DNA from 4 places in the Endozoicomonas sp. GU-1 genome. Region 2 is predicted to be linked to each of the others. Evidence: predicted binding sites of a transcription regulator. Region 2 holds the regulator's gene; each other region holds the start of a gene.

Evidence for each region. The regulator LexA, encoded in region 2, represses DNA repair genes until DNA is damaged. The targets are predictions, from matches to a motif close to TACTGTNTANNTANACAGTA.
Region 1: a site for LexA is predicted at 1,258-1,277, ahead of dinB (DNA polymerase IV). Genes of this name have one in related genera too.
Region 3: a site for LexA is predicted at 4,241-4,260, ahead of ruvC (crossover junction endodeoxyribonuclease RuvC). Genes of this name have one in related genera too.
Region 4: a site for LexA is predicted at 2,503-2,522, ahead of O3276_RS23680 (LexA family protein). Genes of this name have one in related genera too.

The regions. Positions count from the first base shown of each region.
Region 1 is NZ_CP114771.1:108,438-114,264, forward strand. It holds gene O3276_RS00575 (hypothetical protein) at 13-309, shown strand; gene O3276_RS00580 (lysophospholipid acyltransferase family protein) at 413-1,060, opposite strand; gene dinB (DNA polymerase IV) at 1,301-2,428, shown strand; gene O3276_RS00590 (paraquat-inducible protein A) at 2,639-3,295, opposite strand; gene recJ (single-stranded-DNA-specific exonuclease RecJ) at 3,396-5,132, opposite strand; gene O3276_RS00600 (Tle-like phospholipase domain-containing protein) at 5,234-5,827, opposite strand, start outside.
Region 2 is NZ_CP114771.1:504,695-510,521, reverse strand. It holds gene nagZ (beta-N-acetylhexosaminidase) at 1-405, opposite strand, end outside; gene O3276_RS02345 (glycoside hydrolase family 3 N-terminal domain-containing protein) at 356-790, opposite strand; gene O3276_RS02340 (L,D-transpeptidase) at 817-1,299, opposite strand; gene O3276_RS02335 (TetR/AcrR family transcriptional regulator) at 1,334-1,963, opposite strand; gene lexA (transcriptional repressor LexA) at 2,110-2,706, shown strand; gene O3276_RS02325 (SulA-like leucine-rich domain-containing protein) at 3,064-3,495, shown strand; gene O3276_RS02320 (hypothetical protein) at 3,516-3,758, opposite strand; gene O3276_RS02315 (DUF6586 family protein) at 3,887-4,363, opposite strand; partial or broken gene topA (type I DNA topoisomerase) at 4,483-5,827, opposite strand, start outside.
Region 3 is NZ_CP114771.1:1,709,923-1,715,749, forward strand. It holds gene O3276_RS06880 (hypothetical protein) at 1-1,838, opposite strand, end outside; gene ruvB (Holliday junction branch migration DNA helicase RuvB) at 2,020-3,021, opposite strand; gene ruvA (Holliday junction branch migration protein RuvA) at 3,042-3,659, opposite strand; gene ruvC (crossover junction endodeoxyribonuclease RuvC) at 3,682-4,206, opposite strand; gene O3276_RS06900 (hypothetical protein) at 4,496-4,717, opposite strand; gene O3276_RS06905 (RAP domain-containing protein) at 5,044-5,827, shown strand, end outside.
Region 4 is NZ_CP114771.1:5,636,397-5,642,223, forward strand. It holds gene O3276_RS23675 (hypothetical protein) at 1-2,364, opposite strand, end outside; gene O3276_RS23680 (LexA family protein) at 2,539-2,961, shown strand; gene O3276_RS23685 (Y-family DNA polymerase) at 2,958-4,235, shown strand; gene O3276_RS23690 (hypothetical protein) at 4,237-4,785, opposite strand; gene yghU (glutathione-dependent disulfide-bond oxidoreductase) at 5,285-5,827, shown strand, end outside.

The DNA.
Region 1 (5,827 bases), 400 kb from region 2:
GGTTTCGGGCTTATGGTTGCGGTTGTGGAACCTGTGAATATCATCCTCGGCGGTCTGGCAGCAGGCACTTTATTGTCCCCACTGATTTACAATGACTTTAAACATAATAAATCCAATAATGTCGAGCATTTCATCGATGGTCCGGGAAATTTTTCAGTCAAGCTCAGTGCACAACACTATTTATGGCAAAAATTTGATGATTGGGCTGCGGGCATTAAAAGAACCCCTTTAGCTCTTCATGATCGAATTGCAGCTCAAGTGGTTGCCGAGCAGGTTTCTATCAAGGAATTGGCAGACCTGGTTGGCTGATGATAAAGGGCATTCATTTCCCCGACTGCTTTACAGGCGCTCAATAACGCCTGTTGCAAAGCACTATACCCATTCTCAGCAGAACGAAAATTAATCACAGGCATTATGAAGTCGGTGCCTGGTATGGCCCATGAAGGCTTTGCTTTGTGCATTTTGGTGATACCGGACTAAAGCATTCCGGATGTTTGCCATAAATGTCTGAGTAAAATGCCTGTATTTCCGAAAGGTCTTTTTCGATGTCCTCCCCTGGCTCGATAACAGGACCAAATCCTCCGGTTCTGTTCTTGAAATCAAGAAAGGCAAGTACAATGGGGATGCCGGCATTTTTTGCCATATGGTAGAAGCCTGTGTGCCACCGCTCGCCACGTGCCCGGGTACCTTCAGGGCATATCACCAGGCCCAGCTTTCTGTGTTGCTTGAAAGTACAGACCGCCTGTTCTACCAGGCTGCCTCTTCTGCATCTGCCATTCCGATCCAGTGGAATCCCTCCCATCCAGCGCATAACCCAGTTGAACGGCCCCCAGAACAGGGTGTGTTTGCCCACCCAGTAACACTGTACACCGGTAGCAAGGCCAATCGCCATGCCATAGACAAAGTCCCAGTTACTGGTATGGGGAGCACCAACAAGCACGTACCTGGCCAGGCGTGGGGCTCTCCCCTGAATCCTCCAGCCCATCACTTTGAGAAACAGTTTTGCGAATATAGAAAGGGTCTGGCTGACAATGGGTGTATTGAAAATTGTGATTTGCATAGTTCAGAGGGTGCCTTGCTATCCCGTTTACAGGAAGCGGTGTTGAAAGCTATCAAAAGAGCGATCGCTTTGAGCACAGCTTCATAACAGAAAATGAATGTATGCAGCCTTAACGATCCTTTTTGGCTGCATGAAGTCTGCTGCAAAAAAAACATCCGGGGACTGGTTAACAGGCAAGGAATTGCTTGCCAAAAGCATTCTGTATGTATATACAGTGCTTATCCCGGAGCTAATTGGAACATGATGGAAAGTAATGCCATTCTTGAGCAAAAGGTGGTCCAGAGAAAAATCATACACATCGATTTTGACGCCTTCTTTGCCAGTATTGAAATACGTGATAATCCGAGGTTGTCAGGAAAGGCGGTTGCTGTCGGGGGGGCTCCGGATCGCAGAGGGGTGATTGCCACTTGTAACTATGAGGCGCGTCGGTTTGGCGTACACTCAGCCATGTCTTCAGCCCAGGCGCTGCGGCTCTGCCCGGAGCTGAAGATCATTCCTCCCCGCTTTTCTGTTTATCGTGCCGCGTCTTCTGAAGCTCATGCCATTTTTCGCCAATATACTGATTTAATTGAACCTTTGTCCCTGGATGAGGCCTATCTCGATGTCACCGGAACTCATCTTTGTCGAGGCAGTGCCACCTTGATTGCCGAGGAAATCCGGCAGAAAATTTTTCAACAATTGCATGTCACCGTCTCTGCCGGCGTTGCCACGAATAAGTTTCTGGCCAAGATTGCCAGTGACTGGAATAAACCCAATGGCCTTTTTGTGATCACGCCGGAACAGGCGGATGATTTTATTTTCGATCTGCCTGTGAAAAAAATTCATGGGGTAGGACGGGTTACCGCCGGGAAACTGCACAAAAAAGGCATCAATACCTGCGGGCAATTACGCCAGTACTCCATTCTTGAGTTAAGTCGCTGGTTTGGCAGTTTTGGTGAACGGTTGTGGGAGCTTTCCCGGGGGCGGGATGATCGTGAGGTGCAGACCAGTCGGCGCAGGAAGTCCCTTTCTGTTGAGCATACTTATGATAAAGACCTGGCGGGGCTTGCGGATATTACTGCACAGGTTATCCCGTTGCTTGAAGAACTTCAGGAACGTTACCAGCGTATTGAAAAGGATTATGAGGTGCATAAGCACTTTGTTAAGGTGAAGTTTGCTGATTTTACCCAGACCACCCTTGAGGAGAGTCTGCCGACAACCGGTGAAACTGTTAAGGAGCATTTTACTCAGTTGCTGGTAAGAGCCTGGGAACGGGGAGGTCGTCCGGTCAGGCTTCTTGGCTTAGGGGTCAGGCTTGTGGATCTCCGTGAAGAAAGAGCGCTTGAGCAGCTGGAGCTTTTTGAAAAGAAAATTATGGGGCTGGCTTAGGGCCTGTTGACGTTTCGTTGCGTGCTCAGTGGCTCAGAAAGGCGTCAGATGCGCGAAAGACTTGTGCAGCGCGTAGTTATTCTACGCCAAGCAAGTCTGACAAAGCAGATGGCGCCTTTCTGAGCCACCCTTCGGGCGTATCAGGGCGCCCCTATGACTTCGTTGCGGCATTTTGAAAGGCAACCAGCCTTCCTGCAATGCCGCGCCTCGTCATAGGAGCGCCCTGATACGCTGAGCACGCAACGAAACGTCAACAGGCCCTAGCCTCCCGTTTTTTTCTGCCAGCGGTCCCATTACATTACTGACCAGACAATAAGCCACGAACCAATAAAAGCCAGAGTGCAATGCTGCATCAAATTGCACAATCTGCCTGGAATCGTCATGTCCAGCCGTAGTGGCATTGGCCGCCAGAAAGGCGATAAGCACACCAATAGCAAACACATCAGCCATGGACCATTTGCCCAGTAAACTGTTCAGCCTGAGCAGTCTTTGGTTTTCCCTGACAAAATTAGCCAGCAACAGGAAACCCAGTTTTGTTACCGGTATCACCAGGCTGAAGGTGACAATCAGTACTGCCACAAAATAATAGCCACTGTTCCAGAGGTCTCCAGCGGTACCAAGAATGGAACGCTTCTTTTCATAAACAGTGGATGTCCCTTTAACTTCCAGACGATCAAGGAACTGGGTAGCCAGACCCGCCATGGCAGGATGAAGGTTCTGCTGCTGAACGATATGCCTTGCCTCATTCAGCATTGCCTGACGATCAAGATCGGCCTTGATGGTCATCATGGGTTGAGTCACTCCCGGAATCAGCAGGCAAAGGGAGGTGATTATCATCAGCGTGAGTAGCCATCTGGAAGCTGTCATCAACGACCTCATTGTTCTTATTAATAAGGAATAGATTCTGATAGCTCAGTTTGATCTAAGGAGCGACGTTTGTCAGCTTGGCAATCATGATGGGTCTGTTTCATGCCGGTTCAAAATGTTCAACCATCAACTGCAGGTTGTGCTGACCACGGAATTCATTGATATCGAGTTTATAGACAGCCTTGATCTGACGAATATTGGGATCAGGCCACACCCTGTTGTCAATATTAAAGGCAATGGCATCCAGCCAGAGCTCGCTGCCGGGTAGTTTGAGTACCATCTTGAGGTGCTTTTCTCCCACCAGTTTCTGCTGAATGATTTGGAATTGGCCATCAAAGCAGGGCTCAGGAAAACTTTGTCCCCATGGCCCGCCCTCGCGAAGGGTATAGGCGGTTGCCATGGTTACCTGACCGGGCATCAGTTCACCGTCAGTGTGCATTTCTGCCTGAAGGTCTTCAGCGGTCAGTTGTTTTCTGACCTCAAGGTCAAAAGCCGTTTGAAATTCGTTGAATTTTGCTTTTGGTATAGACAGCCCCGCGGCCATGGCGTGACCACCAAATTTAATGATAAGTCCGGGGTTATCCCTGGCAATACTGTCCAGTGCATCACGCATGTGCAGTCCCTGAATCGACCTGGCAGAGCCTTTCAGTTCTGGCTCCCCCACAGGATTATCGGCTTCGGCAAAAGCAATCACCGGACGGTTCAGTTTCTCTTTTACCCGGGACGCCAGAATGCCAACCACGCCCTGGTGCCAGCTTTCCTGAAACAAGCTGACGCCCCATGGCAGGTCTGTTTGCTGGTTAAAGCGGATTTTCTCCAACTCGGCCATGGCCTGGCTGTGCATACTGCCCTCAATGGCTTTTCGGTCACGGTTAAGACCGTCCAGCTCAACGGCCAACTCCCTCGCCCGGTTTATATCGTCGCAAAGGAGCAGTTCGATACCAATCGACATATCATCCAGACGTCCAGCCGCATTAAGTCTTGGACCCAGAGCAAAGCCCAGGTCAGACGCGACCAGTTTTTCAGCATTTCTACCGGATACCTCAATCAGCGCTGTAATACCCGGTCGGCAGCGGCCGGAGCGGATACGGGCAAGTCCCTGGAAAACCAGTATGCGGTTATTGCTGTCCAGCTTGACCACATCAGCCACCGTGCCGAGGGCAACAAGGTCGAGAAGTTCAGCCAGATTGGGCTCTGTCTTATCCTGAAAATAACCCCGTGACCGCAACAGGGTTCGCAAGGCACACATCAGGTAGAAAATAACACCTACCCCGGCAGTATTTTTGCCGGGAAACGGGCAGTCTGGTTGATTAGGGTTAACAATCGCATCGGCTTCGGGCAGTTCGCGACCAGCCAGATGGTGGTCGGTAACCACCACTTTCATACCTTTGTTTTTTGCTGCCAGGACACCGGTAAGGCTGGAGATGCCATTATCGACGGTGATTAATACATCCGGTTGAAAGGGCAGGGCGGCTTCCACAATTTCAGGGGTCAGGCCATAACCATAGTCAAAGCGGTTGGGCACCAGAAAATCGGCATGGCCACCCATGCTCCTCAACGCCAGAACCGCGAGAGCACTGCTGGTGGCACCATCACAGTCGAAGTCGCCAACAATGAGCATGCGTTGCTGGTTGATAATAGCCGCAGCCAGAATGTCAGCGGCTTTATCGATATCCCTGAGTTGCCGGTAGTCGCTTAACTGTTGCAGCTGACGTGGCAGTTCATCCTGAGTTTTAACGCCCCGGGCACTGTATATTCTGGCCAGCAGAGGATCCATCTCGGGCGTGAAGCAACAGGTTGAGAGGTCGTAGGTGCGGCGGATTATATTCACAGGCATAAATGAAACAACAGGCGATGAAGCGAAAGGAAGTGTCAGGGTAACACAGTTTCCGTTTAGCGGGGGCGATAAATAGAGAGCCTGCAAAGTACCGTAATGGATTACTTTGACGCGTTTATCTTCCGTCTCAGTTCAGCCATATAATGCACATGTGACCGACTATGACGGCCATACAATGTATTTTTTCCCGTGGCTTTATGAGCGTGAATTATGGTCCGTCGACCAAGGATGGTTGGAGTCAGGCGTTTGTGCCATAGCTTATAGCCAGCGGGTGTGTTAACAAAGTCATTGTGCACCAGATAGTTATCAATCAGTCCATTTTTGGCCAGCTCCTTGTCATCTATTGTCAGATTTTCTATTGCTTTGCGGCCCAGTGCGACCGGGTTGAATGTTCGACCCGGAACCCTGTTTTTTGCGGCGCTGTATTGAACCAGGCCGCCTCCCAGAGAGTGTCCGACTAAGAACAGCATACCCAGAGAGTCATCAAGCCCCATGGCTTTCAGCGTTGCTTCGGAATGGGTCATACTCTTGATTAACTCCACCAGTCTGGATGCCTGGCGGTAGCAGTCAGGGATTTTATATCCCAACAGGTTTTGCCAGTCAGCCTTGAGTTGGGCCCGAAGCCGACCTGGCTTTGTTCCTGTTTTCAGACCGTTTTCATCAAGCAGTTTGCTTGCGCCATTGGCGGAATTGGT
Region 2 (5,827 bases):
GCCGGTTTTCGCCGCTCCCTCCATCGACAGGCAATCGCTGATAACCAGCCCCTCAAATGACAGCTGGTTGCGTAACACCCCTTGCAGCCACTCTGAAGAATAACCCACCGGATGCCGGTCAATAGCGGGAAACAGGATATGGGCCGGCATTAATGCCTCAACCCCCTTTTGCATCATTACCCGGAAAGGCTCCAGGTCCGACTGGCAGATCTCATCAAAAGTACGATCATCCTGGGGAAGGCTTACGTGGGAATCAGCATCCACATTCCCATGGCCCGGAAAGTGCTTGATCACCACGGACATTCCCGCTTCATGAACCCCATCAATCCACAATGAGGCCAGGTGATTCACCTGCTCAATCGAACGCCCAAAAGCCCGATCCCCCCACGATCGGCGTTTTACCATGATCAATATCCAGCACAGGCCCCAGGCAAAGATCTATCCCGCAGGCCAGCAACTCAGAGGCCATTAGCCAGCCTGACTGATAAGCCATCTGATACTGCTGATCCGGGTCAAATACCCCATAAGCCTGCGCCGGGGGTAGACGGGTAAATCCGTCCCTGAAACGTTGCACACGCCCACCTTCCTGATCCACACAAATTAACAGATCCCGACGAACATTCCGGACAGAACGAACCAGGGCAATTAACTGTTCCCGACTCTGATAGTTCCTGGAAAAAAGGACAATACCCGCAACACCGGGCAGGGCAAGCAGCTGGTGTTCTTCGGCGGTCAGCTGCACTCCCTCGAGATCAATCAAAAGAACACCACGGTTCAGGCCTGTTGGCACGACTCTATCCTCTAAAAAAAACGGTATCAGCTAAGCTGTATATCGATCCTGGTACCGGTATCTACACGGTCAAACAGATCGATAATATCTTCCCCATGCATCCGGATACATCCCCGCGAGCCGGGTTCTCCCATCACTGCCGTATCCGGCGAACCGTGGATATAGATATAGCGACGCATGGTATCAACATTACCCAGCCGGTTATATCCGGGCTCCAGGCCACTGAGCCATAAAATTCTGGTTAATATCCAGTCCTTTCTTTCAGGGTACTGCTGACAAAGCCCGGGGGAATAAATCTCACCGGTAAAGCGACGCCCGACAAATACTGAATTAGCCGGCAGACCGGCACCAATTTTCGCCCGGATAACATGCTGACCAAGAGGTGTTTGCCAGCTCCCTTCCTGCTGCCCGACTCCCTTGCTGGCAGTAGACACAGAATAAACACGGCGCTTGCCGTCCTTCTCATGCAGCACCATCGCCTGACTGGCAATATGAACAGTAAGATGCATCGGTAAATCAAGCTCTGTATGGTTAAATGATCCGTCAGGTGTGTGATCTGAGACCTGCCGCCATGAAAGGCACCATCTTTCTCATGATATCTTCCAGTTCAGTCCTGACCCCATAATCGCTTTCCGCAATAGCCCTCAGTGCATCCGCTCCTGAAAGGGTAAACACCGCGGAACCCAGAATAAAATAGACGCGCCAGAACAGGTCATTCAATGGCAACTCAGGACACGCTTTTACCAGCAACTCCAGATAAGCCTGGAATACTTCCCCGTAGACGTCGCGCAAATATTTCTTCAGATGCCCCTGGCCCTGTGTGTAGGCCAGGCCAATCATCCTCATACAAACAGAGAGATCTTCAGGGCTGCGGGGTTTAACCGCCATGATCTGATCCACCAGTAAATGAAGTATTTCTTCCAGATCAATAACGTCATTATTATCCTGATATCGCACAAGAGCCCCGGAAAGATTGCTGACAAAAGGATCAAGAAAACGGGAAAAGACTGCCTGGATCAGGGATTTTTTGGAGCCGAAGTGGTAATTAACAGCGGCCAGGTTAACACCCGCCTGACTGGTAATTGAACGCAACGAGGTCTCTGCGAACCCATGCTCAGCAAATAACTTCTCGGCAGCGTCCAGAATCCTGTCTACTGTCGCTGACTGTGACATGTCTGTAAAACCTCCAATGTAAACACTTGTTTAAAACTAACGTTTGCTAACTGAAACATCAAGTTAGATTAATAAGACAGGGGTGGTTGCAGTCAGCAAAATACTGTATATAATTACATGTACTGTATAAAAACACAGATTTAATCATGTATAAATTGACCAAGCGCCAGACTGAGATTCTTGAACTGATCAAATCTCATATAGAAGAGACCGGTTTCCCCCCCACTCGTGCAGAAATCGCACAGACCTTCGGGTTCCGATCACCCAATGCAGCAGAAGAGCATCTCAGAGCCCTTGCCCGCAAGGGAGCTCTCGAGATCACCCCCGGCACCTCAAGAGGTATCCGAATCCCCGGCACCGAATCTTCCGGCCTGCCTATTGTAGGACAGGTTGCTGCAGGAAGCCCCATTCTTGCCCAGGAACATATTGAAGACCACCTGTCCATCAACCCCGGTTTCTTTTCCCCCAAAGCAGACTTCATGCTTCGGGTAAAAGGGATGAGCATGAAGGATATCGGTATTCTTGACGGGGACCTTCTGGCTGTCCATAAAACATCAACCGCAGCCAATGGCCAGATTGTCGTTGCCAGAATTGACGACGAAGTAACGGTCAAACGTTTTGAACAGGTTAAAAACAGAATTTACCTGCACCCGGAAAACAAAGAATTCAAGACAATCGAAGTAGACCTCAGCGTTGATACCTTTGCTATCGAAGGACTGAGCGTGGGCGTTATCAGGAACTAGTGCGGCTAAGCGTTATTACCCGTAAACCACGTTCACCCTGAGCGGAGTCGAAGGGTGCTTGGCACGATCTATCAGAGTCCGGAGTTTCCGCCTTTAGGCCCTATGGGTCCTTCAACAAGCTCAGGACGAACGGTATGGGTAACAGCGCTTAGCTGCACTAGGAGGCTGTCCGAGAATAGCGCCCGTAGCGAGGATGGCAGAAAATTGAGGATAAAAAGTCGGAAATTTTTAGTGAATAGTGGTTCTATTTACTAAAAATTTACGACTTTTTAGACCAATTTGCTGCCACCGCAGCAGGGCAGTCTATTCTCGGACAGCCTCCTAGACCCTGACGATCTCTGATGTAGAGGACCTGACATGCAAGCATTAACACCATCATCCAGTCAGAACGGTAACGCTCCCTGCATTGACAGTGAACCTGTCAGCTTTATTGATGAGCTGATTCTCTCAGGCCCGCCCTGGCAATCAGGACGCTTTCTGAAGACTGTTCTGTATGAGCTGGCTAACGATCAGGATCAACGCTGGCTTACCCTGATACTGTCCAGTGAACAGGCAAAAAGCACCATAAACTGGCTGAAGTCATCGGGCATCAGCAGGCAGCGCCTTCAGGTTCTCAACCCTTCCGCAGTGGCAGACCCACTGAAACTGACTCGCAAGGCACTGGCCTCAGGCACCAGCCACACCGTGGTCAGCTGGATTGAGCAGATGGATAGCATCACACTCTCTGAACTCGAGACCGCCGCTCGCTCAGGTCGATGTCAGGGACTGGCAATCAGGAACAGAGGATAACTGGAGGGTTTGTATGACGGTTAATGAAGAACCCGGTTTTCAGGGATGTACTCTCCAGCGTCAGCTTCTGTTTTACGCCCGACTTCTTCTATGCAGGTATCCAGCATAGCCTTGGCTACCTCCACCTGATCTCCCTGGAGAAAGTCCAGCAACTCCCGGGAGAATGACATGGTAACCAGAGGCTCAGCGTTCTCCTCATCACTGCGACGCAAAACAATTTCTCCGGAAGGCAGTTCAACAATTTCAAGAAACGACGCTGACATAAATAGTGACACCGGGATTTTAGGATTAGCAGTGAAGCATTGTGCATTAGCCAGCAGAGGCTTTCAAGATATCAGCCCTCAACAGCTGAATATAGCTGGCAATGAACAACGCTGAAAACACCAGAAACCTACCACTCCAGGCTGAAGTTCCGACTGTAGGTAACCAGCTCCTTCAAGGACTCAAGCACAGAAAGAAAGCCTTCTGACTGATCAAACCGCACACTATTGGCATTAAACAGAGGAATTTCATTCCGCTCAACACTTTTGCGCTGTATAGGCATGGCACAGTCCTGATGACTTTTTAATAACGCCGACAGCCAGGAATCATGTTGCTCAAGACGCTCAATGTACTGCAACTCAGTAGACACTTCACCCTTATGATGAACACTGTTCATTGCCTCATCAAGAGAGGGTAGCTGATTTACCGGCAAACGGTAATTCGTCATAATTTCCGCCAGTAACGAGCGGTAAGCCTGAACCATTGCATTCAAACAGGCCTCACGAAATGCCGGCTTGGCAAGATCATCAGCATCTTCCCAGGCATCCAGCAACAAACGGGCGTGAAAGAGCATTTTATTGGTATATCCCTGCCAATTGTTTGTCATAACCAACTCCATCAATCTTTCGGGAACAACTTGTGCTTTGTCGAGCTCAAAGTTTATAACAGCCATAATACAACAGGGCTTAATAGCCCTGTCTCACGAACCTGGGGTTTGAGATAAATCTAACTGGATTGCCGCTTTTTAGACTGCTTTTCATGCCAGCGGCCATCTTCAAATACCGCACTCCAACCCGTTGCCTTACCATCAAGCTCGGACATAACGTACTGCTGTTTGGTCTTGCGGCTGTAACGAATAATTGCCGGGTTGCCATCAGGATCCTGACGGGGAGCATCCATCAGGTAACCGTATTTAGGGTCGATCATGGCCTGATGGGGCAATAGCTCCGCCACCAGCGGAGCGCGGGTCTCTCTGTCTTGGGAAATTGACTGGCCGCAAGAAACAAACCTGACGCGCCATCCCTGAGCACATAATGGTCATCAACCTTGACGCACTTTAACTCAGGCATCGGCACCGGCTCCATTTTGGGAGGAGCGGGCTCACCACTTTTCAGCAACTTTCTGGTGTTCTTGCAGTCACTGTTGGTACAACCAAAATACTTGCCGAAGCGCCCGGTTTTCAACTGCATTTCACTGCCGCACTTATCACAGTCAAGTACGGGGCCATCATAACCTTTTAATTTGTAACTCCCCTTCTCCACCTCAAAGCCGGAACAATCCGGGTTATTGCCACAGACGTGTAACTTTCTCTGCTCATCAATCAGGTAGCTTTCCATCGCGGTAGAGCACTTGGGACAACGACGCATGGCTCGCAGGGCATTAACCTCGGCGTATTCATCATCGGCGTCTTCCACCTCTTCACCGGGAACCAGGTTAATCGTCGTTTTACAGCGCTCCTTCGGGGGCAGTGCATAACCGGAACACCCCAGAAACACCCCGGTCGATGCCGTGCGAATCATCATGGGGCGATGGCAGGTAGGACACTCTATATCGGTCAGGGAGGGTTCATTTGCGCGCATCCCTCCTTCAGCCTGGGTTAACTGAAGGGTAAAGTCGGAATAAAAATCATCCAGAACCTGCTTCCAGTTTTTTTCACCTTCAGCAATATCATCGAGTTTCTCTTCCATTCTTGCCGTGAAGTGAAAGTCCATAAGCTCATTGAACGACTCATTCAGACGATCAGTGACAATGTCGCCCATTTTTTCCGCATAAAAGCGGCGATTCTTCACTGAAACGTAACCACGGTCCTGAATGGTGGAAATAATCGACGCATAGGTCGACGGCCGACCAATACCCTGTTTCTCCAACTCCTTGACCAGTGCCGCCTCGCTGAAACGGGCCGGTGGCCGGGTGAACAGCTGTTTGGGGTCCAGCTTTTCCAGGGTCAGGGCTACCCCTTTTTGCAGATCCGGCAGAATCACATCTTCGCCTTTTCTGGCCAGAGGCTTTTGCACCCGGGTATAGCCATCAAACTTCAATGTCCGTCCCCTGGCTTTGAGCTGATAGCCGT
Region 3 (5,827 bases), 1.2 Mb from region 2:
CCATTGCCTTTCTCCTCAATCATCTTGTTAAAACGGTCACACCGGTCTATCAAATCCAGAATGCCTTTAATGATTTCAAATTTAACCTCAGGCTTTTCATTAGGATCTTTCAATATACATTCAACCATCTCTTCCTGATCGTATTTCCTCTGTAATCCTAACACTGTCACCTGGTCCTGTTCATAAAACTCCGGTTTCATTGAATCACCATTAACCTCCATTGCTTCCATCCTGTAATGGTGGTCGGACAAGAAAGGTTCATCGCACTCTTCTCTGGGCAGGACGGGCAGGTAATCAAGGTTATTAAAAACATCCGACTCTGATGTACTGTTTCTTATCCTCCTGACCGTCACCGGATGATTAAAAGCAGCGACACCACAGGCAGCATTCTTTTCTGGAAAATCAAATTCATACACCTGATCAGCACCAATCGCACCATCCCGATATGGCACCGCTATGTATTCTATAGGACTCAGTGCAAACTTGATTTCTCCATTTTTGCCCAGCAGGGGGTCTGTCATCACACACGAGCACATTCTCTGTGTACTAAACAGTGTCCTGATGGTTGCTCCAGAAGCAGCCTGGTTCATGGTGTGCATGATTTCCTTTGCTGCCAATTTGTTAAACTCGGCATGGGCAAAGACACGTTGCGCAATTCCTGAACCAAGATATTCACCGACAAAGCCATTTTTCTCAGGCGTAGTTTGCCGGGTATTTCTGACAATGGGTATCGACTTCTGGCGCAGAAGATCCCTGTTGGTTTTATTGTTTATACTGCCATCCAGATTTCTTTGCAGCTTATCCCTGGTTGATTTGCACTCCTTTTCGACATCAAATATTTCATCAAGATCGGGTTCAGGACAGTTAATAAACGGAGCTTGCAACTCAATAAATAATTCTCCTTTTTTCAGAGTTGTTACAGGGACACTGCAGGAGAAATACAGTTGATTCCTGTCCTCACTTCCTGTGACCAGCCGATAGTTGGCAATATCAGAAATAATTTGATCCTCAGGAATATTTTTCCGAAAGCGAATCAGGAAATTCATGCTGGATTTTTCCTCAAATGGATCCAGCAGCCTTACTCGATTAATCAATCCTGCAAACGCCCTGTCATCCTCAGCACCATCCAGTTCAATATAGATACCATCAGGACTATACATTGGGTCAGGACGTATAACCCGATCAAAGTTATGACAACCAAAGGGGTCTTCCTGGTCGGGAATAATATCAGGGGTTAATAGCGTCACCGCATGTGAATGTTTTAATTGTAAATACAGTTTATCTACATCATCCCTTGCATAAAAGCTCACCTCATAATAAGAATTCAACGCGAGATTGTCGCTGTCGAACAACGCAACAAATTTCTCCATGACCGGATGAAGGTCACTGCATAACGGTGCGCTGCCATCCTGAACTGAATGACTGGTGAACCCTAAACTTTTCGCAAACCCCATCAACACGGCCAGGTCTTCAAGTTGGCTGAGAGTACTGTAATCTGATTTCGGTCTCTTGATCCCCCTGTGAGGCCAAATGACATCAGATGCCGATAAACGACTTTGCACAGCTTCAGTCGTTAACCACTGAATTAACTCAGGACGCTCAACCAGGCGACATCCCCTGTCTTTTACCCCTGCCAGTCTCCCCATTCCATTGTGATTAATCAATCCTTCTATCCGATTATCATTGAAGACATGATCGTCTACTGCAAAAGGGATAACACGTCTTTTGATACCGGTAGCAGTTTGCACCTCTCCTGATGGATCCTCTGACTCTGGGTTATCAATTTTTGAGCGTACCTGCATCCCGTAGGAAGTTTCAGGCGTTCCAGCTGGGAGCATATTATACATCCTGTCTGTTTAGATATGGCCGGACTGTGGCCTGTTGAAGTTTAGTTGCATACTGAGGGTATCAGGTACTCCTGTTACGATATTTCCAAATGCCGTAAGAATAAAAAAAGAGGACTGACAGGTCCTCCGAGCATGAACTGAAGTCTAGTTCACAATATGACCTGAACAGCCCCTAGGGGTAATCATAGCCAAAATGTAGATAAGCGCTCTTAGTTAATACCCTGCCTCTGGGTGTTCTCATTATATAACCCTGTTGAATCAGGTAGGGTTCAAGCACATCTTCAATGGTGTCCCGCTCTTCACTGATGGCTGCGGCAAGGTTGTCCACGCCCACTGGACCACCATCAAACTTTTCAATCATGGCCAGCAACAGTCGACGGTCCATATGATCAAAACCGCTGGCGTCCACATCCAGCATATTCAGGGCGGCGTCTGCCAGTTCACGGGTTACCGAACCATCGCCTTTTACTTCCGCGTAATCCCTGACTCTTCGCAGCAGCCGGTTGGCGATACGGGGTGTGCCTCTTGAACGGCGGGCAACTTCATTGGCCGCCTCGCTATTCATCGGCACTGCGAGAATACCAGCAGAACGGAGCACAATGGCACTGAGATCCGCCACATTGTAGAACTCAAGCCGCTGAACAATACCAAACCGATCTCTTAAAGGTGAAGTCAGCAGCCCTGCACGGGTGGTCGCGCCTACCAGAGTAAAGGGTGGCAGATCCAGTTTGATCGAACGTGCTGCAGGCCCCTCACCAATCATAATATCCAACTGATAATCTTCCATGGCCGGATAGAGCACTTCTTCAACGGCCGGGCTGAGACGATGGATCTCATCAATAAACAGGATGTCATTTGGCTCAAGGTTCGTGAGCAGGGCGGCAAGGTCTCCGGCTTTTTCAATCACTGGCCCGGAAGTCGAACGGATATTACTGCCCATTTCATTGGCAACAATATGGGAAAGCGTGGTCTTGCCCAGCCCCGGGGGACCAAATATCAACGTATGATCCAAAGCATCACCACGCTTTCGGGCCGCCTGGATAAATATCTCCATCTGCTCCCTGACTTTTGGCTGTCCGGTGTACTCACGCAACCGGACAGGTCGTATGGCCCGATCCTGGGCCTCTTCGCTCGGGCGCTCACTGGCTGATATTAAGCGATCCGCTTCAATCATAATTTTTCCCGGGAATGATGTTAAATCATACTTCTTAATGCCTGCCTGATCAGTTCTTCACTGGACAGACCTTCTACTTTAATCCGCCCAATCACCTTGCTGGCTTCCTGAGGCTTATAGCCCAGGGCAACCAGGGCACTGACGGCTTCCTGTTCAGTATCAGCGGCCTGTTTTGCCAGGGCCTGCCCCAGGGGCGTTCCAGTCAAACCATCAAATTGCGCAGCAGAGCTATCCCATGTTGACAGTTTGTCTTTTAACTCCACAATCAGGCGTTCCGCAGTTTTCTTGCCAACCCCGGGTAATTTCACCAGGGTAGAACTGTCGCCATCATGGACACAACGGACAAATACAGACGCTTCTATTCCGGAGAGCAGTGTCAGGCCCAGTTTCGGCCCCACTCCATTCACTTTAATCAGGGTACGGAACAGCTCTCTTTCCCGGGCGTCGCTGAAGCCATAGAGCAGCTGCGCATCTTCTCTAACGACAAAGTGCGTATAAAGCGTTGCCTCAACACCCACCTCTGGCAGGCGGTAAAACACCGACATCGGCGCTTCAACTTCATACCCCACTCCACCAGCCTCAATCAGCAGGTATGGGGCTTTTTTTTCCAGCAAAATACCGCGGAGTCTGCCTATCATATTCAGTATCTCTTCTAACGACTTAACTACTTAATAACCGACGATTTCTACTGCCCGTTGCTCCGGCCATTCGCACCAGGCTTGCCCGTGTGTGGGAGTGGCACAATGCCACTGCTAACGCATCGGCGGCATCGGCCTGAGGGGGGTTATCCAGCTTCAGAATTGAAGTAATCATGTGCTGTACTTGGGACTTTTCCGCAGAGCCCTTACCCACCACCGCCTGTTTCACCTGTCGTGCCGAGTACTCTGCAACTTCAAGCCCATGATTTACCGCGGCAACAATCGCCGCGCCACGGGCCTGCCCAAGCTTCAGGGCAGAGTCGGCATTGCGGGCCATAAACACCTGCTCAATACCGACAGATTGCGGACTGTACATTTCAATCACCGTATTGATACCCTGAAAAATTTGGGCAAGTCTTTCTGGCAGTGGCCCATCCTGAATTCGGATACAGCCGGATGCTACGTATTTACATTGGGAGCCGATTTCCTCAATGATTCCATACCCGGTAATCCTGGACCCGGGATCAATCCCCAACAATATGGCCATTCCATTTCTGTTCCAAACCTGTCGTTAAAAAGAATACTGTATATACATACACGTTGCCAGCATTACAATTTTGAAACACGGCATTACCAAAACAGGCTACGAAACTCACCGGTTGCGACTTACTCTTGAACATGAGTTTTGAGGAGACAGCCTGCCAGATGAACCATCAAATGAAAACATTACTGACCATTGCCAGTGTCACCCTGGTGCTGTTTCTAATCACACTGGCCTTTAATCTTTAATGGAAGCCTAAGGCTCTCTGATAATGGTTTTGGCTGTGCTGGCAGAGTTATAAATAAAATCGGCTTTGATAAACTTCCTGTCTGAGTTTTCCAGCAGTTCTTTCGATGATTTTCCTTACGATCAGTGGCCACATAGGCGTCAATACCTGCCTCATCCGGGCATGGGGGTCGGCAAAACTGAGTTGTTTTTTGTCGTCTATTGGCTTGTCCGGATTCAGTGCCTGCTCTCGTTCTTCAAGGTTTTTTTTGGCCTTCTGGATTTTTTCCAACCGCTGCTGTTTGAACTTCAGGTCTCCCGGGATACCCCGTATCCGGTCTCCTGTCGGTATGTCTCATCTTCTTCTTTGTCACTGGTTTCAGCCTTTTTTATCAGGGCTCCCGGGGGGCTGTCCGAGAATAGACTGCCCTACTGCGGCGGCAGCAAATTGGTCTAAAAAACCCAGTGTTGATCAAATAAAGACAAGTTTCGAATTTAATCTATAAAATTCGTCGCAAGCACCAATTAAACCAGAGTTTATAGACATTTCAGCAAGATGAACTATAAACAGAACAGTGTACACTTTTCATATTTTTTATGAATTAATGAAATATAATTATGGATAGAGACACTGCTGGTATAGGTTGGAAATACACGACATCAGGTAATGATTATAAACCACCGGATGGTCATACCAATGCTTCAAGGAGTGGGCGATATCGGCATGACACAGTCAGACAGGTGAATACTCCACCCCCCTATATCTCAAGGTGTAATGAATTTTATCATACTTCTGACGCATGCTCTTCTCACTATCCACCAAGACATTCAGTAAAACCTGTTTATGATTTTAATGCTCTCATTACACACGAAAAAATGAGTTGCCTGGTGAGGATATCTGCTCGTTATGGTGATCGCTATGATGGTAGAAAACACAGTCAATTTGCCAGTTCAATTAAACAATACACATTAGGGTCAAAACGACCTTTAAATCATAGTGAACAAAGCCAACTGATACCATTGTTGCACGATTTTAAAGCGACACCCGGGTGGACCTGGCGAAGCCTGACGACAACGCTTCATTCCTTTACTTCAGCGGGTGTTTTGACCCCTCATAAATACATGGATGAGTTGGGTAAGGAAACTCAAGCTGCTTTACTGTCAACTTTACTTGATGCGGTAATAATACAGTGCAACCAAAAACCTGAAGTCAGGACTATTGATACACAAGGTATCGCCAACCTGCTGTGGTCCGTGACGAAACTGGTGAACAACGGGCTGGAAAAGACAGCGAAGGTCAAAGAGGCCGTAGCCGCGCTGTTGCCCCATGTGAAAACCAAAGCCGAATCAAAAGACGAGAAAGACTACTTCAACACTCAAGGTATCGCCAACCTGCTGTGGT
Region 4 (5,827 bases), 950 kb from region 2:
TTTGAAGCGTGCCAGTTCAAGTCTTGCCCTGGCGGCCTGATAATCCCCGACGACTTCCTCCGTTGTGACATGCAGGTTATTCAAACACAGCCCCCTCAGGCAACATTCGGCTTTAAAGCGCGCCAGCGCAAGTTTTGCCTTGGCAGCCTGATACATTTCGGCCACTGAATCCGGAGTGACCGGCTGGCGATTCAACGCCAGGCCTCTCAGGCAACATTGTTCCTTAAAGCGCGCCAGCTCCAGTGTTGCCTTGACTGCCAGATAACCCTTAACCACGGCATCCGGTGTGACCGGTTGGCCATTCAATGTCAGGCCCCTCAGGCAACATTCCGCCTTGAAGCGCGCGATACCCAGTCTGCTTTCCCGACCGCCCGGGAAACCCTTAACCACCGCATCCGGTGTGACCTGCTGGCCATTCAACGCCAGGCCCCTCAGGCAACATTCCACTTTAAAGTGCGCTTTGCCCAGTTTGCCTCCCGGACTACCCGGAAAATCCTTAACCACCTCGTCCGGGGTGACCCGGTTGCCAGCCAGTGTCAGGCCTCTCATACAGCATTCCGCTTTGAAGTGCGCCAGTTCCAGCGTGGCCCTGGCGGCCTGATAATCCTTAACCACCGCATCCGGTGTGACCAGCTGGCCATCCAGAGTCAGGCCACGCAGACAACATTCGGCTTTGAAGCGCGCGCTCCCCAGTTTGCCCAACGGATTATCCGGGTAACCCCTGATCACCTCATCCGGTGTGACTTGCTGGCCATTCAACGACAGGGATTTCAGGCAACATTGCTCCTTAAAGCGTGCCAGCTCCAGTGGTGCTTTGGCTGTCTGATAATCTTTAATTACCTCACTCTGGCTGATCGGCTGGCCATTCAATGGCAGTTCCCTCAGACAGCATTCTGCTTTGAAGCGTGCTCTCCCCAGTCTGCCTTCCGGGCTGTCCGGGAAATCCATAAACACCTCATCCGGTGTGACCAGCAGGTCATGCAGCGGCAGGCCTTTCAGATAGTAGTCCGCTTTGAAACGTGCGATCCCCAGTTTGCCTTCCGGACTATTCGGGAAAGCTTTAACTACCTGCTCCAATGTGACCTGCTGGTCATTCAAAAGCAGGCCCCGCAGGCAACATTCTGCTTTGAAGCGCGCTAATCCCAATATTTCCCTGGCGGCCTGAAAATCCTTAACCACCTCATCCGCTGTGACCTGCCGCCCATTCAGCAGCAGCTCCCTCAGGCAACATTGTTCCTTAAAGCGTGCCAGCTCCAGTGCTGCTCTGGTGTCCTGAAAATCCTTAATCACTGACGCCGGTGTGATCCGATGGCCATTTATCGGCAGGTTCCTCAGGCAGCATTCCGCTTTGAAGCGTGCTCTTGCCAGTTTGCCTTCCGGGCTATCCGGGAAAGCCTTAAACGCTGCATCCGTTGTCACCTGCTGGCCATTCAACGGCAGGTTCCTCAGACAGCATTCCGCTTTAAAGTGGGCCATTTCCAGTCTTGCGTTGGCGGCCTGAAAACCCTTTAATACCGTATCCGGTGAGACTTGCTGGCCATTCAACGGCACGCCTTCCAGGCAACATTCTTCTTGAAAGCGTACTATGCCCAGTTTTCCTACCGGATTATCCGGAAAAGCATTGGCCACCGTATCCGGTGAGACCTGCTGGCCATTCAATGGCAAGCCGCTCAGGCAACATTGTTCCTGAAAGCGTGCTACTCCCAGTTTGCCTTTCGGATTATCCGGGAAAGCCATGACCACCTCATTCGGTGTGATCTGCTGGCCATGCAGGCCCAGGCCACTCAGGCAGCATCGTTCCATAAAGCGCGCTATTCCCAGTTTTCCTTCCGGAGTATCCGGGAAGTCTTTGACCACCGCATCCGCTGTGACCCGCTGACCATTCAATAGCAGGCCTTTTATGCAGCATTCCGCTTTGAAACGTGCTATCGCTAATTGGTACTTGTTATTCTGACCCGGCTCCCGTTTGAATTCCTGAATGACCTGATCCGGGGTGACTTTTCTATTGCCGTGTGGAACGTTCTGTAAGCAGAGCTTTTGCAGGAAGAAGCCGCTTCTGAGCGATGTTATATCGCTGCTATATGCTTTAAGCACCTCAGCCGAGGTGGTCTTGCGTTCTTGTAACGGTTTATTTTCCCAAAAGGCGTCTTCAAGATTTTTGCCATTATGCAGGGGGCGGCTTGTGCCTCTGCAGGGCTGATGGTTTGAGACTTTTTTACCGTTAAATGTGCTTCCGGGGCGGTCAGGCATCCCGCTTGAACCGGTGTTATCCCGACGGTCAGGCTTTGAGCGGGAGTGGGTGGATGCGGTTGTTTTCAGAATACCTCCTGCACCTGGATTATTAATGTCGCTGTTTGACCTCAAAATGATTGTCAGGTTCCATTGATGGTGTGTCAGGTGGAGGAGCAAAGATGCTCCATTGCAGGTCGATCAGAGTCAGCCTGCGAAGCAGCTCTCCTGCGTCCAAAGTACAACCGCTTTCTTTTAATCGCTAAATGCTTATACTGTATAAATAAACAGTTAATGAGTTTGAATGGCATGAAGCCGATCCAGATCTTTCCACGACCTTTGCCAGAGGCATTGCCCTTTTACCAGAGCCCGGCTGCCTGTGGCTTCACCAGCCCTGCGGCTGACTACCTGCAAGATACGCTCTCCCTGGACCAGCTGTTAATCCGTCATCCGGCAGCGACTTTTTTTGCCCGGGCCCAGGGGCGATCCATGGAAGGCGCTGGTATCTTTGATGGTGATATTCTGATTATTGATCGTTCCCTCACTCCGGGAGACGGTGATGTGATACTGGCCTTGCTGGACGGTGAGCTGATTGTAAAACGCCTGGCCTATTGCCATGGCAAACCGGAATTGCACTCGGAAAACCCCGACTACCCCGGGATTAAACTGGACTCTGAAGAAGGGCTCAATGTCTGGGGTGTGGTCACTGAAGTCATTCATCACCTGCGATGAAGGACGTTATTGCCCTCTGTGATGCCAATGCTTTTTACTGTTCCTGCGAGCAGGTCTTTAATCCATCCCTGCTGGGTAAAGCCCTGGGAGTACTCAGCAATAATGATGGCTGTATCGTTGCCAGAACAGCGCAACTGAAAGCCCTGGGCGTTGCCATGGGGACACCGGCGTTCAAGGTCAGGGATCAGGTGGCCCGTGGTGAAATCATACTGAAAAGCTCCAACTATGCGCTGTATGGTGATATGTCTTCCCGCTTTATGTCGGTGTTGGAACAGTTCAGCCCGAAGCTGGAAGTGTATTCGATCGATGAAGCCTTTGTTGAACTCTCCGGTTTCCCGCTGGCAAATCTGCATGCCATAGGGTTGGATATGAAACGGCGGGTATTCCAGTGGACGGGGTTGCCGATTGGTGTGGGCATCTCAACCACCAAAACACTGGCCAAACTCGCTAACTATGCGGCCAAGAAATTTCCGGCAACCGGTGGTGTTGTGGATTTAACCAGCCCGATACGCCAGCAGCGGTTAATGGCAATCACCCCGGTTGGTGAGGTATGGGGAGTAGGCCGACGCATAGAAAAACGGCTGGAGGCGGCAGGTATTCATACTGCTGCACAACTGGCAAACGCCAATCGTCGATGGGTCAGGAAACAGTTTTCTGTGGTGTTGGAGCGGACGGTCTGTGAACTTCAGGGGGAGTACTGCATTCCCTGGGAAGAGGGGAGTTCAGCCAATAAACATCAGATCATGTGCTCCCGGAGCTTCGGCCAGCGGGTCACTACCAGGCAGGCACTTCATGCCGCACTTGCCAGTTTTATCTGTCGCGCCTGCGAGAAACTCAGAAAACAACAGCAGTACTCCCGTGAAGCCATCATTTTTATCAGGACCGATCCCTTTAAGGCCAATCTCCCGCAAACCGGACGGAGTCTGAAGCTGATGGTTCCATCGCCCACCAGTGATAGCTCGGTTTGGCTGCAACAGTTAAATCCGGCTTTGGGCGTGCTGTTTCAGGAAGGTTACGAGTATAAAAAGGCGGGCTTTGCCCTGGTGGATCTTTGTTCCTGTGCAGGCTTTCAGGGAGACTTGCTGACGGCAGCGTCAATTCCGGAAAATACCCGGATGATGACCGTGCTGGATGCCATTAACCAGCGCTTTGGGAGCCAGACGCTCCGCCCTGCATCAGTGGGCTTCCGGGCGCAGCCATGGCATATGAACCAGCAGGTGCTGAGTCCTTCTTATACGACGCAATGGCCGGAGATCATGAAGGTTCAGACGTGAGTCAGGCATTGAGTTCACTTTGATGGATTAATGCATCAAGCCCGGCCATAAACTGGGACGGGCTCAGGTCCCGGGTGCTGAAAATATCCAGCCTCAATTGGGAGCGGCGATATTTGAACCGAAAATCCAGGATGAAGCGTGGATCGTGAGCATAAAGCTTCTCCCTCACTTTGATCAGTTTCCTGAGTTTGCCCTGAAGATCATGCCGGTGTTCATAAAAGTGTTCTTCAACGATTGGCTGAATAAGAAGACCCCACAACTCAGCCCGGTGATCTTTTGGACAGGCACCGATATTCCAGCAGTTAGACGTCAGATCAATAATGTTTTCGATCTCATGATTACTGTCGCTGTATTCACTGAGCAACGGCTCAACCCAATCCGCAATAATGCCGGAGAGCCCCGGGCCTTCAAAGGAGGGTTTCTGGCCAGCACAGAGAAACGCCAGTCGGGAAAATATACGCTTTAAACGGTTAATCATGGTATGCAAAGTACACTCACCGAAATGAATGGTATTCAGTAATGCCCTGCAATTACTCAGGGAAGCAGCCATGCCCATAAATGTAGTCAGTGTTCACTGTGTCAGCATCACTTTTACTCTCCAGTCAGATTTGATTGGGTCAGTGCCAGAAGTGCAGGATCAGTGTGATCATAATCGCAATACCAACTAATAAAACGATTGATTTGATAATGTGTTCCTGGTTTTTCTGTGGCTGCTCATTATCAGCAGGTGAGTCTGTGTTTTTCAGTAAAAAGGGAACAAGGTCGGCCATAACCAGAAAGCAGGTCAGGAGCAGGACGGATACAACAACAGTTTTTATCATTGTTTGAACACTCCGGTTATTTTTTGAACGAAAGAACTAAGTAGTGAATTTGATGTATGACATAGATAGATGACTCTGTGCTTTTTATCCAGATTGTTTGCATCAAGGCCTGAAAACGATTCACGTTACTTTTCATGTCTGTGTTTAATACGGGAATACGCTTACCTTTCTTCGGGAATTGTCTTATGCTGGGCAGCTTCGGGCTTAACAACAAATAAGGAGTTGCCCATGGCAGATGCATCGTATGTTCCTCCCAGGGTATGGACCTGGGAAAGTGAGAATGGTGGCCAGTTTGGTGGCATTAACCGGCCAACCGCCGGTGCCCGTTTTGACAAGCCGCTGCCGGTTGGCAAGCATCCATTCCAACTTTATTCACTGGCAACCCCGAATGGTGTGAAAGTCACCATATTGTTTGAAGAGTTGCTGGCGCTGGGGATTAAAGAGGCCGGGTATGACGCTTTTCTGATTGACATTATGGCAGGTGATCAGTTTGGTTCGGGCTTTGTTGGCATAAACCCTAACTCGAAGATTCCTGCCCTGGTGGATCGAAGTGACGGTGTGGAGATACCGGTATTTGAGTCAGGAGCCATCCTCCTTTATCTGGCCGAAAAATTTAATGCGTTTCTACCAGCGGAACCCGCCAGGCGGGCACAGTGTCTCTCATGGCTGTTCTGGCAGGTAGGCAGTGGTCCATACCTGGGGGGCGGCTTTGGCCATTTCTATGCCTATGCCCCGGAAAAATACCAGTACCCTATTGATCGCTTTGCCATG